DNA from 2 places in the Trichococcus sp. ES5 genome. Region 1 is predicted to be linked to the other one. Evidence: riboswitches for the same ligand, from Rfam matches in the RefSeq annotation. Region 1 holds a riboswitch; the other holds the start of a gene.
The links. Region 1 has a riboswitch for cobalamin ahead of TES5_RS09590 (DUF4430 domain-containing protein). Riboswitches for the same ligand answer to the same signal wherever they lie in the genome.
Positions count from the first base shown of each region.

Region 2: it holds a riboswitch for cobalamin, as region 1 does, so the genes downstream of both, TES5_RS12985 (DUF4430 domain-containing protein) here and TES5_RS09590 (DUF4430 domain-containing protein) in region 1, are expected to answer to the same signal.

Region 1 covers NZ_FJND01000011.1:70,999-78,954, forward strand. Annotated here, with positions in the region: gene topB (type IA DNA topoisomerase) at 1-626, opposite strand, end outside; gene TES5_RS09580 (DNA topoisomerase III) at 782-2,977, opposite strand; gene TES5_RS09585 (ECF transporter S component) at 3,098-3,649, opposite strand; gene TES5_RS09590 (DUF4430 domain-containing protein) at 3,628-4,050, opposite strand; adenosylcobalamin (AdoCbl) riboswitch at 4,138-4,294, opposite strand; partial or broken gene TES5_RS09595 (heavy metal translocating P-type ATPase) at 5,194-6,717, shown strand; gene TES5_RS09600 (SHOCT domain-containing protein) at 6,859-7,053, shown strand; gene TES5_RS09605 (sensor histidine kinase) at 7,119-7,956, opposite strand, start outside.
Region 2 covers NZ_FJND01000023.1:298-8,253, reverse strand. Annotated here, with positions in the region: gene TES5_RS13010 (1-propanol dehydrogenase PduQ) at 1-995, opposite strand, end outside; gene TES5_RS13005 (cob(I)yrinic acid a,c-diamide adenosyltransferase) at 1,172-1,756, opposite strand; gene TES5_RS13000 (EutP/PduV family microcompartment system protein) at 1,764-2,195, opposite strand; gene TES5_RS12995 (BMC domain-containing protein) at 2,212-2,556, opposite strand; gene TES5_RS12990 (ECF transporter S component) at 2,643-3,185, opposite strand; gene TES5_RS12985 (DUF4430 domain-containing protein) at 3,161-3,568, opposite strand; adenosylcobalamin (AdoCbl) riboswitch at 3,757-3,910, opposite strand; gene TES5_RS12980 (ABC transporter ATP-binding protein) at 3,966-4,640, opposite strand; partial or broken gene TES5_RS12975 (FtsX-like permease family protein) at 4,653-4,931, opposite strand; gene TES5_RS12970 (IS1380 family transposase) at 5,087-6,400, shown strand; gene TES5_RS12965 (ABC transporter permease family protein) at 6,602-6,994, opposite strand; partial or broken gene istA (IS21 family transposase) at 7,205-7,956, shown strand, end outside.

The sequences.
Region 1 (7,956 bases):
ATCATGAAGAGCGTCGGCGTCTGCACTCGGCCTACCGAAAAGGCCCCTTCTTTGATCCCGGCCTTCTGGAGCGCAATGGTATACAGCCGACTCAGGTTCATCCCCACCAGCCAATCGGCGATTTCCCGGCTTTGGGCCTCGATGTAGGACGGATAGGTATCTTTTCCGTCCAGCAATTCGCTGAACCCGCGACGGATTTCATTGGATTCCAGGCTGTTGATCCAGAGACGTTTCATTTCCTTCTTTTCGGCACCAGCATGGCGGATGATCGAGCGGGCGATATTTTCCCCTTCACGGTCCGAGTCGGTGGCGATGATGATGCGGTCGGCTTCCTTGAGCTGCTGTTTGATGTTCGCCATCTGCTTGCCTTTACCGTATTGGATCTTGTATTTGTAGTTTTCCGGGAAAATCGGCAAGTGGTCCAGGCTCCATTTTTTCCATTTCGGATCATATTCTTCCGGCTGCAGCAGCCCCAAAAGATGTCCCGAGGCATGCACGATGACCGTTTCGCCATCGAACAGACTGTCCTGGATGACGTAGTTCCCGGCAACCGTCGCCTTCTTTTGAAAAGAGCTCGCGTAGGCAGCCGCCTGCGATGATTTCTCGGCTAAAATGACTGTTTTCATTCTGAAATTCCCTCCCTGACAGGATTGCCGTCTGAGACTTTTAAGGCAATCGATACCTTACGATTATAACATACGCACATTCCCGAAATCCGATCGAAAAAGGACTGCAACAGGCACAAAAAGCGCCGTTGCAGTCCTTATCGACCTAATTATGCTTATTCGCCCAAATTGAGTTTCTTAAGCGCCTCGAACAGGGCATTATTTACTGGCTCTTCAACTTGATTTTGTTTCTTCAGATATTTTTGGACGTCTTGCTTCGCGGCTTTTCCGCCGGTGCCTTTTTTGCGTCGCTCGTTGAAGGCCGATAGCTTTTCACGGTAGCCGCACTTGCAGGTAAAAATTTGGCCGTCACCTTCGCCGTGCAGTTCCATTTTCTTCATGCACTGCGGACAACGGGCATTGGTGACCCGCGCCACATTCTTGCGGTATCCACATTCGCGGTCTTGGCACACAAGCATCTTGCCTTTTTTGCCGTTCACTTCCAGCATCGGTTTGCCGCATTCCGGGCAGGTCTTGGCGGAGATGTTCTCGTGCTTGAACTTGCCTTCGCTCATCTTGATTTCCGAAACGATCTCTTTCGTGTAGGCCTTCATTTCGTTGATGAATACGTCCTTCTTCAGCTTGCCGGCAGCGATCTGCTCGAGCTTTCGCTCCCACTCGCCAGTCAGAGCCGGAGATTTCAGTTCTTCCGGAACCAACTCCAGCAGTTGCTTGCCTTTGGAAGTGATATGGATTTCCTGTCCGCGTCTTTCGATAAGGAAGGCATTGAACAACTTCTCGATGATGTCGGCGCGCGTAGCCACGGTTCCCAATCCGCCCGTTTCCTTCAGCGTCTGAGCCAAAGCTTTGTCAGTCGTTTCCATATATTTCGCCGGATTTTCCATCGCCGTCAACAGCGTCGCTTCATTGAAGTAGGCAGGCGGTTTCGTCTGTCCGGATGTCTCGCTTACGTAACGGACAACCAGCACATCACCTGCCTCGATTTTCGGCAACAGTTGCTCCTGGAGACCGTCTTCCGACTCCTCATCCTCCGTGCGATTGCTGTAGACTTCTTTCCAACCGGCAGCGATGACCGTTTTGCCACGGGCCACGAAGCGCTCGCCGCCGATATCCGCGCGCAGAGTCAGCTGCTCATATTCGTAAGCCGGGAAAAGCACAGCCAAGAAGCGTTTCACAACCAGGTCATAGATTTTGAGTTCCTGAGCCGAGAGCTTCCCGATTTGCACGACCTGCTCCGTCGGAATGATGGCATGGTGATCGGAAACTTTGCTGTCATCGACGAACGATTTGTTTGCCTTGATCGGTTTCGCCAATACCTTGTTCACGAGCAGACGGTATTCCTTGATGGCGCATGCCTTTAGTCTGTCCGGCAGCGTGGCTACGATGTCGTTCGACAGGTAGCGGGAATCCGTACGCGGATAAGTCAACAATTTATGCTGCTCATAGAGTTTCTGCATGATATTCAGCGTCTCTTTGGCTGAATAACCGAAAAGCTTGTTGGCGTCGCGTTGCAGTTCAGTCAGGTCGTACAAGCCTGGTGCATAGGCTTTTTTCGGTTTGCGGTCGACCGCCACAACCGTAGCCTGTTGCTTATCCAACTTTTTGACGATGGCTGTAACTTTATCGCGATCGAAACTCTTCGTGTCGTTCGTTTTTTCGTCCTGCCAGATCAGCTTCAGCTTCGTATCGGTCTGAGCCTCGATGCCGTAGTAGGTCTTTGGCTGGAATTTTTTGATTTCCTCTTCGCGTCTGGCGATGATGGCGACGACAGGTGTCTGGACGCGGCCGCAGTTCAACTGGGCGTTGAATTTCGTCGTCAGCGCGCGGGTCGCATTCAAGCCGATGTACCAATCCGCTTCCGAACGGGCCACAGCCGACTGGTACAGGTTTTCATAGTCCTTGCCCGGCTTCAGGTTCTGGAAGCCGTCTTTGATGGCCTTGTCCGTCACGGACGAGATCCACAGGCGTTTGACGGGTTTATTGACTTTCGCTTTTTCGATGATCCAACGGGCTACCAGTTCGCCCTCGCGGCCGGCATCCGTCGCGATGATGATGTCGGAAACGTCATTCCGCACCAGCTGGGCCTTGACGGCATTGAACTGCTTGCCGGACTGCTTGATGACAGTCAGCTTCAGATCCTGCGGAAGCATCGGCAGATCAGCCAGATTCCAATTTTTGTATTTCACATCATAGGCTTCCGGATCGGCCAGCGTCACAAGATGCCCCAAGGCCCAAGTGACGATATAGTCTTTCCCTTCCAGGTACCCTTGACCCTGTTTCTCGCACTGCAGCACGCGGGCGATATCGCGCGCCACCGATGGTTTTTCAGCTAATACTAGACTCTTTCCCATAGTTTATATTTGCTCCCTTATCTCTCGATTATCGTGTCCTACTATATCACAAATGGCGCCAAAACAGAAAAAACTATAGCGGATACCCATGCTGGGAGTCCATTACAGTCTTCTTAATTTCTATGTTTTTTTCTTTTGCGCCAGCAGTAAGGGCGCCAAAATCGGCTCCAGTATCAGATAGAAACTGGCATTCCCCAGGCCGTGCATGAGATCGAAAGGAATCCCGGCGATGTAATAAGCCCAAAAACTGTTGATACCCATCAACTTCACCGAAATGACGGAGATGACGAATCCGTAAAGCAGTCCCCCGAAAAAGGCGAACAGCGCAAAAACAATTCTGAGGCCCCTCTTTTGGCTCGTGCTGTAGAACGGCTTCATGACCAATCCAGTTACCACGATCAGAACGCCGAAACTGGCGATCTGCGCAATCGTCCACGGCCCCATCCCCAGCAGAAAGTTGGTCAAAACAATCGACAGGATGGCCACAATGAAGCCGTCCGTCATGCCCAGCGTCAGCGTCAGGATGATCAGCACAGACGTCACCGGTTGGACATTCGGGATGAACTGGAACATCATCCTCCCAACATAGCACAAAGCCGTCAAAATCGACAGCAACGCCAGTCGTCTCACACCGAAGTTCACAGTCTTCTTTACATTTCTGTCAGGTTCCACACGATTACGTCTCCTTCTTGGAGCGCCACATCAGCTGCTCCGACCATCGAAGGCTCACCGTTCACATCAAACAACCAATATTTCGCTTTCGTATCGGCAGTCTGTTCGACTTGTGTTTGTCCATCGATGGCTGTGATGAATCCGTCCGCTTCTTCGATTGTGTAGTTTTCTTTCATGACAGCCAACAAATTGGCGCCTGCTTCAACCTCAATCGTTTTTTCAGAACCCGCGATGACAGTACCGCCATCCGTCAAAGAAATCGATACGCTGACTGTTTCTGCAACTTCGGAGCTGATTGCAACCGATGAAGATTCCGCGACTGAAGCCGAATCTACCGTGTCCGCAGGAGCGCACCCGAATAATACCAAACTCAATGATAAGGCCAACAATAATTTTTTCATTTTCCCACTCCTAATCTGTATTCGACAGGGGTTGCATCGCCAACGGCCGGAATCATGCAAAAAAATCCTATACGCCATCGCATAGACTAGTAACGGGACCGTTTTACCTCGAAACGGTTCGCTTGCAAAAAATAGCAGCTTGGAATGAAGACCTGACTTAGACGTTCCGGGACGTCATCACAGTGGCGGGACCGCGTTGGATTTTCACCAAACTTCCAAATTCCAAGTGTCTTTGAATGGTTTTCCTATCCCTTTCATTTTACCCAAAGCAGAAAAAAATACAAGACCAGTTGCGCTTTTCGGTGCGCCCTGGTCCTGCAATTGATAAGAAGTCTGTCAAGTCAATCTTTGGTTCCCGGTTACGCCTGCAAGCTTCCGCCGTTGGTTGCGATGACTAAATCGGTGCAGACCCAAGCGGGGAGGCGAAACCGTTACCACTACAGCGCTGAATTCTGCTATGATAAGCATGAGAAGCTGCAGTCATTTTTATAAACCTTATTGTTTGGACGTTTTGAAGCAAGGAGGAATACTCAGATGGATGAACACAAACATACGCAGCACGCGCACACAGACCACACTCTGGAAGCCCCAAAGACCAGCGATCCGCACGCCGGGCACGACCATTCCGGTCATCATATGCCCCCACCCGAACCGAAACAGACTGCTTCCAATGGTCACGAACAACATGAAAAGCACATGGCACACGGTTCGACTGGGCATGCCGACCACCACGAGCAGATGGTGGCCGATTACCGGAAACGTTTTTGGATCGTCTTGCTGCTGACCATTCCCGTCACCGTGCTATCCCCCATGATCATGATGCTCTTCGGTTACCATTTCGAATTTCCGGGAGCAAATTTTGTCGTCTTTGGGTTATCCACCGTCATTTTCTTCTACGGCGGCAAACCGTTTCTGGAGGGCGCTTGGGAGGAATGGAAGAACCGGTCGCTCGGTATGATGATGCTGATTTCCTTGGCGATCGTTTCGGCCTATATCTACAGCAGCTTCACGGCCTTCTTCATAGAAGGATCGGACTTTTATTTCGAACTGGCAACCTTGATCCTGATTATGTTGCTGGGTCACTGGATCGAGATGAAATCCCAGATGGGGGCATCCAAAGCGCTGGAAGAACTCATCAAACTGATGCCTAAAGTTGCCCATCGTTTGGATGCGGCCGGCAATATTGAAGAAGTGTCGATCGAAGCCCTTGTTCCGGGTGAGCGCATTCTCGTCAAGCCCGGTGAAAAGATCCCTTTGGACGGAAAAATCTACTAAGGCCTCTCAACGGTTGATGAATCGATGCTGACGGGCGAATCTGTGCCTGTCGAAAAAAATCCGGGCATGCAGGCCATCGGCGGCTCCATCAACGGGTCAGGCGTCCTCAAACTGACCGTGGAAAAAGTCGGGAATGAAACCTACTTGGCCCAAGTGATCAATATGGTCCAGGCGGCCCAGCAACAAAAATCCAAGTCGCAGGGATTGGCCGACAAAGCGGCCGGTTGGCTGTTCTATATCGCCGTCACAGCCGGACTCCTGACTTTCCTTTATTGGATTTTTGCAGTGAACTTGGCCTTCGCTTTGGAGCGGATGGTGACGGTACTCGTCATCGCTTGTCCCCATGCACTCGGACTGGCTGTCCCTTTGGTGAATGCGGTGTCCACTTCAATCGCAGCTCGAAATGGCTTGCTGATCCGCAACCGGACGCAATTCGAAGAGGCGCGCAAAGTGGATCGGATCGTCTTCGACAAGACCGGGACCCTGACGGAAGGCAACTTCGGCGTAACCGACATCCTTCCCGCTGCCGGGGTCTCCGAGAAGGAATTACTGACGCTGGCCTATTCTGCCGAAAGCCAATCTGAACACCCGATCGCAAAAGGAATCGTCCGCAAAGGAGAAGCAGAAGGCGTCACCCTTTTGCCGGCAACCGATTATCAAAACCTTACCGGCCAAGGTCTGCAGGTCACTGTGGACGGCATGCAGGTCGCTGTCGTCAGCCCCGGCACCATGGACGAGCGCGGCATTGCATACGACAAGGAGACATTCGCCAGTTTGGCCCAGCAAGGAAAAACCGTTGTCTTCGTCCTGAAGGAAGGGAGCCTGCAGGGGATGATCGCCAACGCTGATATCATCCGTTCGTCATCGCAAGAAGTCGTGGCTGCCTTGAAAGAGCAAGGCATCGAAGCTATCATGCTGACTGGCGACAATAGCCGCGCAGCGCAATACGTGGGCGATCAGTTAGGACTGGATCAAGTATTTGCGGAGGTGCTGCCTGCCGAGAAATCGAAACACATCGCCGCACTGAAATCCGGAAACAAAAAAGTCGCGATGGTCGGGGATGGCGTCAATGATGCGCCCGCTCTGGCGGAAGCTGATCTTGGTATTGCCATCGGCGCCGGAACGGATGTCGCCATCGAAACAGCCGACGTCATTCTGGTGGACAGCAATCCGAAAGACGTATTGACCATCATCACCCTTTCGAAAGCCACTTACCGCAAGATGGTCGAAAATCTGATTTGGGCTGTCGGCTATAACGTGATTGCCATCCCGCTGGCTGCAGGCGTTTTGGCCAACCAAGGCCTCGTCATAACACCGGCCATTGGGGCAGCCGTCATGTCGATCAGCACCATCATCTGCGCGGTCAATGCCCGTCTGCTGAAGATAGACTGAGCTTGCACTTCAAATACTCACTGCAACAGCCAGAAAAACTACATCCAATCTACACAATATGACTGTATACTGCATATATAGAGAAAAAAAGGGGGCCTTTGCATGTTTGGCAGATGCTTACAATATTTTGGAGGTTTTGGCATGGGCGGCATGATGTTTATGTGGATTTTCTGGATTGCTTTGATCATACTCGTCATTTACTTGGCAACCAGGCTTTTGAACGATAGATCAGGCAAAGTTTCAACAGACGAATCCGCTTTGGACATCCTGAAAAAAGAACTGGCTAAAGGGAACATTACCGAGGAAGAGTTCGATCGCAAGAAGAAACTTCTGTGATCCTGAAAGAAACACAAAAGGCCTGGATACCAATCGCAAATGATTGGTATCCGGGTCTTTTTCGTTCATGTTCTGATGTGTTCCAATGGAAGTGTAACCGTGAACGCGGCTCCCTTGCCGATTTCGCTGACAACCCGCACGGTCCCGTTGTGCTTCTTGATGATGCTTTTGACGATGGCCAAACCGAGTCCTTGCCCACCGGATTTGCTGTTGCGCGACGGCTCGGTCATATAGAAACGCTCGTAAATCTTTTCCTGGTCTTCCCGGTCGATGCCGATGCCGTCATCTGACACTTTCAGTACCGCCCGGTTACCCTCCAGATGAGTTTCGATGCGGATATTCCCTTGCTTCGGCGTGAACTTGATGGCATTGGCCAAAAGATTCGTCAGCACTTGGCTGATTTTGTCCTGATCCGCCGTTATCATCAGCGGCTCCCCAGCAACCGCCAAAATGATATTCTTTTTGGCGGCTGCAGCCGTAAAGTTCGTTGCGACTTTCTTGCTCAAAGCCTGCAGGTCAAAACGGCTGAATTCCAATTTCTCGTGATTGCTCTCCATTTCGTTGATTTTATCGATATTTCCGATCAGGCGGGAAATCCGGTTCACTTCATCATAACAAATCTTCAAACGCTCGTTGCTCGGCTCCCAGATGCCGTCAAGCATTGCTTCCAGATTGCCCTTCAATGTCGTAAGCGGGGTCCGGATTTCGTGCGCGATATCGGAAGAAAGGCGGTTCCGGATTTCCTGTTGGCTGTCCAATTGGCGGGAAAGGCTGTCCACCGAACGGATCAGCGCATCTATCTCGACGATGTTCGTTTCCTTCGGCGCCGGCTCCGTGTAGTTGCCTTTGGCGATTTCCCCGGTGAAGCGGCTCACCGCAAAGACCGGCACACTCAATTTTCTG
Region 2 (7,956 bases), on a different contig from region 1:
TTCGAAAAAGTGGTCGGCATATTTAAACGCTTTTCTAGCGAAACGATTGCATTCGTCAAGCTTCGAACGCCCATCTTTGGACTTCCTGCACTTAACCCCAGCTGTTTCGCTATTTTCGTGTATCGTTTTGCTATCTCCAAATGATTCATTGCCCCATTGCTCGTCACTCCACTATTATAACGGATAACGTGCGGTAATAATATGCCATTCAAGCGTCCATGTGCGATATGGAATCGTGCTCCGGCTGCATGAGCGATGCCGTGGTTGATTCCGAGAGACGCTTGGTTGAATGCCAGACCTGCCAAACATGAAGCCACATGCATTTTCTCGCGTGCCTCCATGTCCTGCCCGTCGCGATATGCTCGTTCTAAATACTCAAACACATAGACAATCGCTTTTTCAGCAAGAGCATCGGATATTTCATTCGCCTTCGTTGAGACATACGCCTCTAGAGCATGGGTCAATACATCGATACCGGTATCGGCCGTCGGAATCGGTGGCAAATCCCGTACCAATGACGCATCTAGGATTGCTTCATCTGGTAAAATTTCGTCCGTAACTAACGGGTACTTCACTTCTTTCTCAGCGTCCGTAATGATTGCGAAGTTGGTTACTTCTGAACCTGTTCCGCTGGTCGTCGGGATCACGAGAAAAGGAATATTACCGAAAGTACCGCTTTGTCTGCCAAAGTATAGCATTGCTTTTGCTGCATCAATCGCAGAACCACCTCCCAATGCGAGGAGCATGGTGGGATGAAAGTCTTTTGCTTGCTCAATTCCTTGAACAATCGTATCAATAGGTGGATCAGGAACAACTTCAGAAAACACCATTGTTTCCACACTCGCTGAAAAGTGGCTGGTTACCGTTTGATAAATTGCTGAATGAGCGATGAATGAATCCGTAATGATTAAAATCTTTTCGTCTCTAAATTCACTCAAACGGGACAAGCTATTCTCACCGAGATATAAAGTCGTTCCAAATCTGATTTTTTCCATTCTGAACCTCCTTCCTACAAAAAAAGCCGTAAGCAAACAAGTATCTCATTCGATACTTTGTTTCTTACGGCTTCGTCGCTCGTATTTGATGGCACGCCCTTGTGCTCTAACTGCTATAAGCGTACTATTGTTTTTTCAGGTTGTCAACAAAATTTTGAAAAACGGTTCCAAAAACGTTAATCTTTTAAATCTGCCTTCGTAATTTCTGTATGGAAGACACGTCCACTGCGCTCATAGAGCACGTCTTGTACGTTTGCTTCTGCATTTACTACTCGAGCAACGGCAAAGAAGTAATCAGATAATCGGTTCACAAAACGAACCACTTCTTCGTTCATATCATTCGTCCACATGAACGTAACGATTTCTCGCTCTGCTCTTCTCGCTACCGTGCGGGCGAAGTGAAGTTGGCTCGCAAGCTTCGTGCCGCCTGGCAAAATGAAAGATTCAACGACTGGCGGAACATCGGCATACTCATCGATGCGACTTTCTAACCAGAGTGTCAGTTCTTTATGAACGCGGTATGGATTCTTCCCATGTGGTGTCGCTAAGTCATTCCCACAGTCGAACAAATATTGTTGAATGGTCATTAGTTCTTCACGTAACGCTGGTGTAGCTTCATCAGAACTTGCAGCCATACCGACGATACTATTTAGTTCATCCACTGTTCCATATGCGGTTACCCGCTCTGAATCTTTGGCAACTTGCATACCGCCAATAATTCTTGTATACCCTTTATCGCCTGTTCTAGTATAAATTTGCATGTATTCTTCATCCTTCCAGATATTCAATTAATGCCGTGATTCCCGTATCCGATACAGCCGACACTTGAAAAATTCTTTCCACACCGGCTAATCGGAGACGCTCTTCGGCTCCCTGGAGGATCGTTTCATCCTCACATAAATCCGTTTTTGTAATGATGCCAATACATGGCTTCATTAAGTTTTGAGCAAAATTGGGTGAATAGATTTGTTCTTTTTCCATCACATTCGCAACCAACCCAATTACTTCTGCTTCCGCAGCCATCATTTGCAACGCATTGTAGTAGCGCCGATGCTGCACAAACTCACCCGGTGTATCAATAATCTGGGGATAGTACTCAACGGCTTGCGTTTTTTGGTAGCGCAATTCTTCTCCAACGATGCGTTGGCAGAGTGTTGTCTTCCCACTGCCGATGGACCCAATCAACATGATTTTCTTCATTTGATTCCTCATCCTTCTAGGTCCGTGTAATCGCAGGAACACTGAAGCTCATCTGTGTTTTCAGTGCCGTAGTTGAAGCGTTCATTGCCATTTCCACCGCAGCCACGTCACCCAAGATAAAGACTGAACCACTGAAACGATCAACAAAGCCGATGGTCACCGGCGCTGCTTTCTTGGCATGATCGACTGCAATAATCGCCACTTCACTTGGGGTAATGGTCATGATGCCAACGGCTTGATAATGCTCATCGTGCAACCCTAACTTTTCAAAAATCCGTCGATCCGGATGCGCAATGATATGCGCCAAAGTAACTTGCTTCCCTGGTACGGACTCAAATATTTTACGATCCTTTTGTATCATTTCTTCGCCCCTCATTTCTTTGAATGAAAGCGCAACACACACGTTCATAGTAATTGGGAATGAAATTTCTGTCAAGAGACGGAACTTTATTTCTTCATCGAAGAAAGGATCAAAGGTCGTAAAATAGGTTCCAAAATAAGGTAAAAGACTGCATTTCCAAACGCATGCATCAAGTCAAAAGGTACGCCCATCAAGTAGTAGGACCAAAAATTGGTCATGCCAAACATTTTGGAAGAGAAGATGGAAATAACAAATCCATATAGAAGACCTGCCAAAAAGGCAAAAATAACCATGAGCCATTTTGTCTCCATTTTTCTATATAAAGGTCTAAGAAACACCCCGGTGAACCCGATTATTACCATGTAGCTAATCATTTGATAAAAAATCCACGGTCCCATTCCAAGCACCAAATTCGACAAGATGAGTGAGAGTGCTGTCACAATCAGCCCGTCCCTCGTGCCAAACGTCAGCGTAATGATTAGCAATACGGCCGTCATGGGCTGTACATTCGGCAAGAACTGGAAAACAATTCGACCTACATAGCACAGAGCTACTAAAATCGAGAGCACCGCAATTCGTTTCACTGAAAAATTCGACTGTTTTTTTAGGATAGTGGTTCGAGTTTCCATTCCACAACATCTCCCTCTTGGAGTTCAGTGTCATTTGCACCTGCCGGAGCCATTTCGCCGTTTAAGTCAAATAGCCAGTACTTACTTGCTTCTACATCTTGTTCATGACCGTTGATGGATTCAATAAACGTATCTTTCTCTACAATTTCATAATTTTCTTTCATTACATCTAATAAGATTGCTCCTGGTTCTACTTCCACTTCTTTGGTGCCGCCTTCTATTTCTTCGCCGTCTACACTCACATGAATCGTTACCGCTACGGTTTCTTCAGCCACGCTGGAGGATACCGCGCTGCTCGTTTCCGTTACTTGTGTATCACTGTCTGAAACGCCACAACCTGTTAAAATAAACCCTGCTGCCAATAATGCCAAATACTTTTTCATAAATACCACTCCTAATTTTTATTGGCTAAAAACGAGGACTGGTTGACCGACGCTGGTCCTTCCTTCCACCTTGAAGATCAGTCCTTGCCCTTAGCTGTGACGGATAGAACCCCTACTCATTTTTGCTAAAATGAATATGGAAGCTGTTTTTTGAGTACAAAAAAAGCCTATGCACCATTACATAGACTTCAAACGACACTGTTTTACCTCGAAACAGCAACGCATGCATATTAGCAAACGAAAATAAAGATCTGACTCCATATGTTTCCATATGATTACAGTGGCGGGACCGTGTTGGGATTGAACCAAACTTCCATATTCTCGTTGTCTTTGAATGGTACTTCTATCCCCTTCATTGTAGTCCATCAAAATGGAATTGGCAAGGGGGAAAGTTGTACTAATCTTCTTTTAGAGACAAGACGCCATCTTTCATGACGTAGACTTTATCGCAGTAATCAATCAAGCGCTCGTCATGGGTTACCATAATCGTCGCTTTATTTTTTTCCTTTGTTTCGCGGGCAAGAATTTCGACTACTTCAAATGCTTTCGTTGTATCCAAACTTGCGGTCGGCTCATCCGCTAAAATAACGGATGGATCATGATAAAGGGCACGAGCAATCGCAACCCGTTGGCGTTCACCACCGGACAAATCACTTGGATATTTGTTGCGCAGCTTCGTAATGCCTAGCCCTTCGAATAAGTCTTCTGCCTTCTCTTTATCAAACTTCGAGCGTTCTACTTTATTAACCAAACGCATTTGGTCTTCTACTTTCAGAAAAGGAACCAAGTTTGATGCTTGAAGAATAAAGCCGATTTCTTCAAAACGCATTTTATTGCGTTCTTTTTGATCTACTTCACTGAACTTCTGCTCACGAATCAAGACACGCCCTTCTGTCGGGGTTTGCAACCCTCCGATAATGGTTAGGAAGGTACTCTTACCGGAACCACTTGGACCAATAATCGCCACGAATTCGCCGCTCTCTACTGAGAAGTCGGTCTTTTTCAAAGCTTCTACTTCTTTATTTCCATCATTAAATGATTTCGTAACACCTTGCAATTCAATTAGTTTCATCTTCTTGTCCTCCTATCCAATTGCTTCTAGCGGATCAATTTTCGCAACGGTACGAACGGAGAAGAATGCTCCCAGTACAGCGAAAAGAATCAGCAAGCCAGTAATTCCACCCAGGAACAGTGGATTCGTGCGGTATGGTACAGAAGCTGGAAGAACAAGCGATGTTCCTACTGTCAACAACAATCCAATTCCAACTCCAATTGCTGCAAGCAGAAATGTCTGCGCGACAACAGATTTCGCAATATAGAAGGTAGAAATTCCTTGTGCCTTCATGACCCCAAACATGCTTGATCCTGAATAATTCATAGTTTTCCTAAATATTCACTAAAAGCGTATTGTGGCGCTATTATTCTATCTGTATCCCTGCACCCTTTGGGTGTACAAAAAGAACCCCAATCTGCTATGGTTAAAGCGTCTAAACCTAACCAAAGAAAGGGGTTCTCTCAATGGCTACATTACAGGAAAAACGCGTAAATTTCAACTCGAAATTGGTAGTGAATCATACGGGCGGGAATCTTTCCACGGATTCTGGCTTGATTTTGGTGAAAGAATTCATGGATTCGATTGGCTTCTCAAAATTAGCCGCCCATTTTCTCACGTTCCAAGACAACCGAAGCTACTGGATTCATGACAACATTTCCTTGCTGGAACAACTCTTGTTCCAATTGATTGGCGGCTATCCTGCGGATTCATCCGCCAACTCACTGAAGGAAGACCCAGTTTTCCAACTGGTGCTTGAGAAGGAAGCCATTGCCTCACAAGCTTCCCTTTCCCGGTTCTGGGACCGAATGAGTGAGACAACGATTTCCCAGTTCCAAACTTTGAACCAAGCAATGATCGATAAAGTGCGCTTGGAACGGAACGCGACGGAGCTCATTATCGACCTGGACTCCACCCATTCCGATACGTTTGGCAACCAGGAAGCCACCAATTTTAATGCCCACTACAGGACAAACGGTTATCACCCCTTGGTGGCTTTTGATGGCCTGACTGGTGATTTCTTGAAAGCAGAACTTCGTTCTGGCAATGTGTATACCTCAAAAGGAATAAAGGATTTCCTGGAACCGATGCTGGCACATTATAGCCAGACACTTCCCTGCACAGATATACTGGTCAGAGGGGACAGTGGTTTTGCAACCCCTGAGGTGTATGATACTTGTGAAGCCCATCAAAGCTATTATGTTGTTCGCCTGAAGAATAATACGAAGTTGGCTGAGATAGCGGAGTCTTTCATCCTCATCGGAAATGATCATCCTTGGGAGGAAAGAGAGGTCCACTACTATTCCACCACCTACCAAGCAAAAAGTTGGAAGAAGGCGCGCCGGATTTGCATCAAATCCACCCGGGAAGCGAACGAGCTGCTGTTCAGGCACGAGTATTTGATCACGAATTGCTCGGAGGACCTGTCCGCTCAGACCATGTTCCGGCTTTATCACAACCGGGGAACCATGGAAAATTTCATCAAGGAAGCAAAGAATGGCTTCTATTTTGACAAGACCGACAGTTCCTCCTTTTTGGAGAACCATGCCCGCATGATGGTTAGCCTGTTGGCTTACAACCTGACTAATTTCATGAAATCAATCTGCTTGCCAGCGAATGAAGCCGCCTTCCAAGTCGATACGCTTCGTCTACGCCTGTTCAAAGTGGCTGGAAAACTTATAAAGAGCGGCCGTCGGCTATTTCTCAAATTGAGTTCCTCCCACGTTTACCAACAGTCGTTCTACCATTTGTTACAAAAAATCCAACAGTTGGCTTGGTAAGTCATGCGAATGGCTATTTTTAAAAAATCAGATGGAACCCAAGGGGTTCCTGCGCCCAAAAATAGGGCTCAAACCCGAAGTTGCCTGATGTGAACCCAAAATATCTGGTCGATTTAGTAAAATCAATGTGATACAAAAAAATCGGAATGCTTAAACGTTAAAAAAGACATTTTTCAAGAAGATTTCAGGAGTATGAATAATTCAGGTTGATTTTTGTAATGTTAATACGTAAATAAAGATTCCGATTACGATTGCGGCAATCATAATCAAGAAGCCGATCATCAAGCCAAAGGTCAACACTTGTGCCGTATAACCAGGAATTTCCTCAATGTAATCTTTGATGGAATACCAACGTAAATCATCATTCTCTAGTTCAATTCCGTTTTCAGAACGAACGACCAAGGCGCTGATTCTTCCTTCTTCAGAATCATCTTTTTGATCGAAACGTACTTCTTGATACGTACCAACCGTTCCATATAAAACGGGTGCCACGTTAAACTTCGCATCTTCAGTAAAACCAACAACCTCAATGCTTAAATCATTACCGGCAAGATTCAATTTATCGCCAATCTCAATTCCAAATTCTTCTTGCATACTGATGTCCGCCACTACTTGATGGTCTTTGATATCCGCCAGCCAAAATTACCACTAGTGACATAGTTATTACCAGTCAGTGACACAAAACTTACCACTTAGTGACATTGAAATTACCACTCGGTAAAATAGATGATTAAATCAACAATACCTCCAATATAATGAAGGAGCACACCAGTGTGCAAAAACATTATATTGGAGGTATTTTTTATGATTCAATATCGAAAAATATTGGAAATGGCCCAAGAGGGCTTGAGCTTGCGGACTGTATCCGCAAGTACAGGTCACGGTCGGCCAAAAGTCACTGAAATTCTTCAGTTGGCTAAAGAAAAAGGACTTGAATGTCCTCTAACAGAGGAAATGGATGACCATTGGATAGAAGAATTTCTGTATCCATACAAAGCCATTGAAAATTCAGGCTACGGCATGATTGATTTTGAACTCGTGCACAGGGAACTGGCTAAACCCAATGTAACTTTGTCGCTGCTTCATTACGAGTATGAAGTCAGCTGTCGTGCAAATGGCAAGATTCCCTATACCTATCGCTCTTTTTTACGTCATTACAAAGCTTATGCAGACAAGTACAAGGCAACCCTTAGGGTTCGAAGAAAACCAGGAGAAATCATGGAAGTGGATTGGGCAGGATCCACAGCATTTATTGTTGATCGAGATACAGGTGAAAAAGTAAAGACTTATGTTTTTGTCGCAACGCTTCCGTGTAGTCAATTGTCATATGCCGAGGCTACTTTATCCATGGATCTCAACGCCTGGATTGGTGCACACAACCGTGCTTTTGAATACTTTGGAGGAAGCACGCAGATTGTTGTTCCGGATAATCTTAAAACCTCCGTGACCCGCCATACGCTGAAGGAACTCGTGTTGAATCCGACATACCGTGAAATGTGTGATCATTATGGGACTTTATGCATGCCAGCAAGGGTCAGGGCCCCGCGCGACAAAGC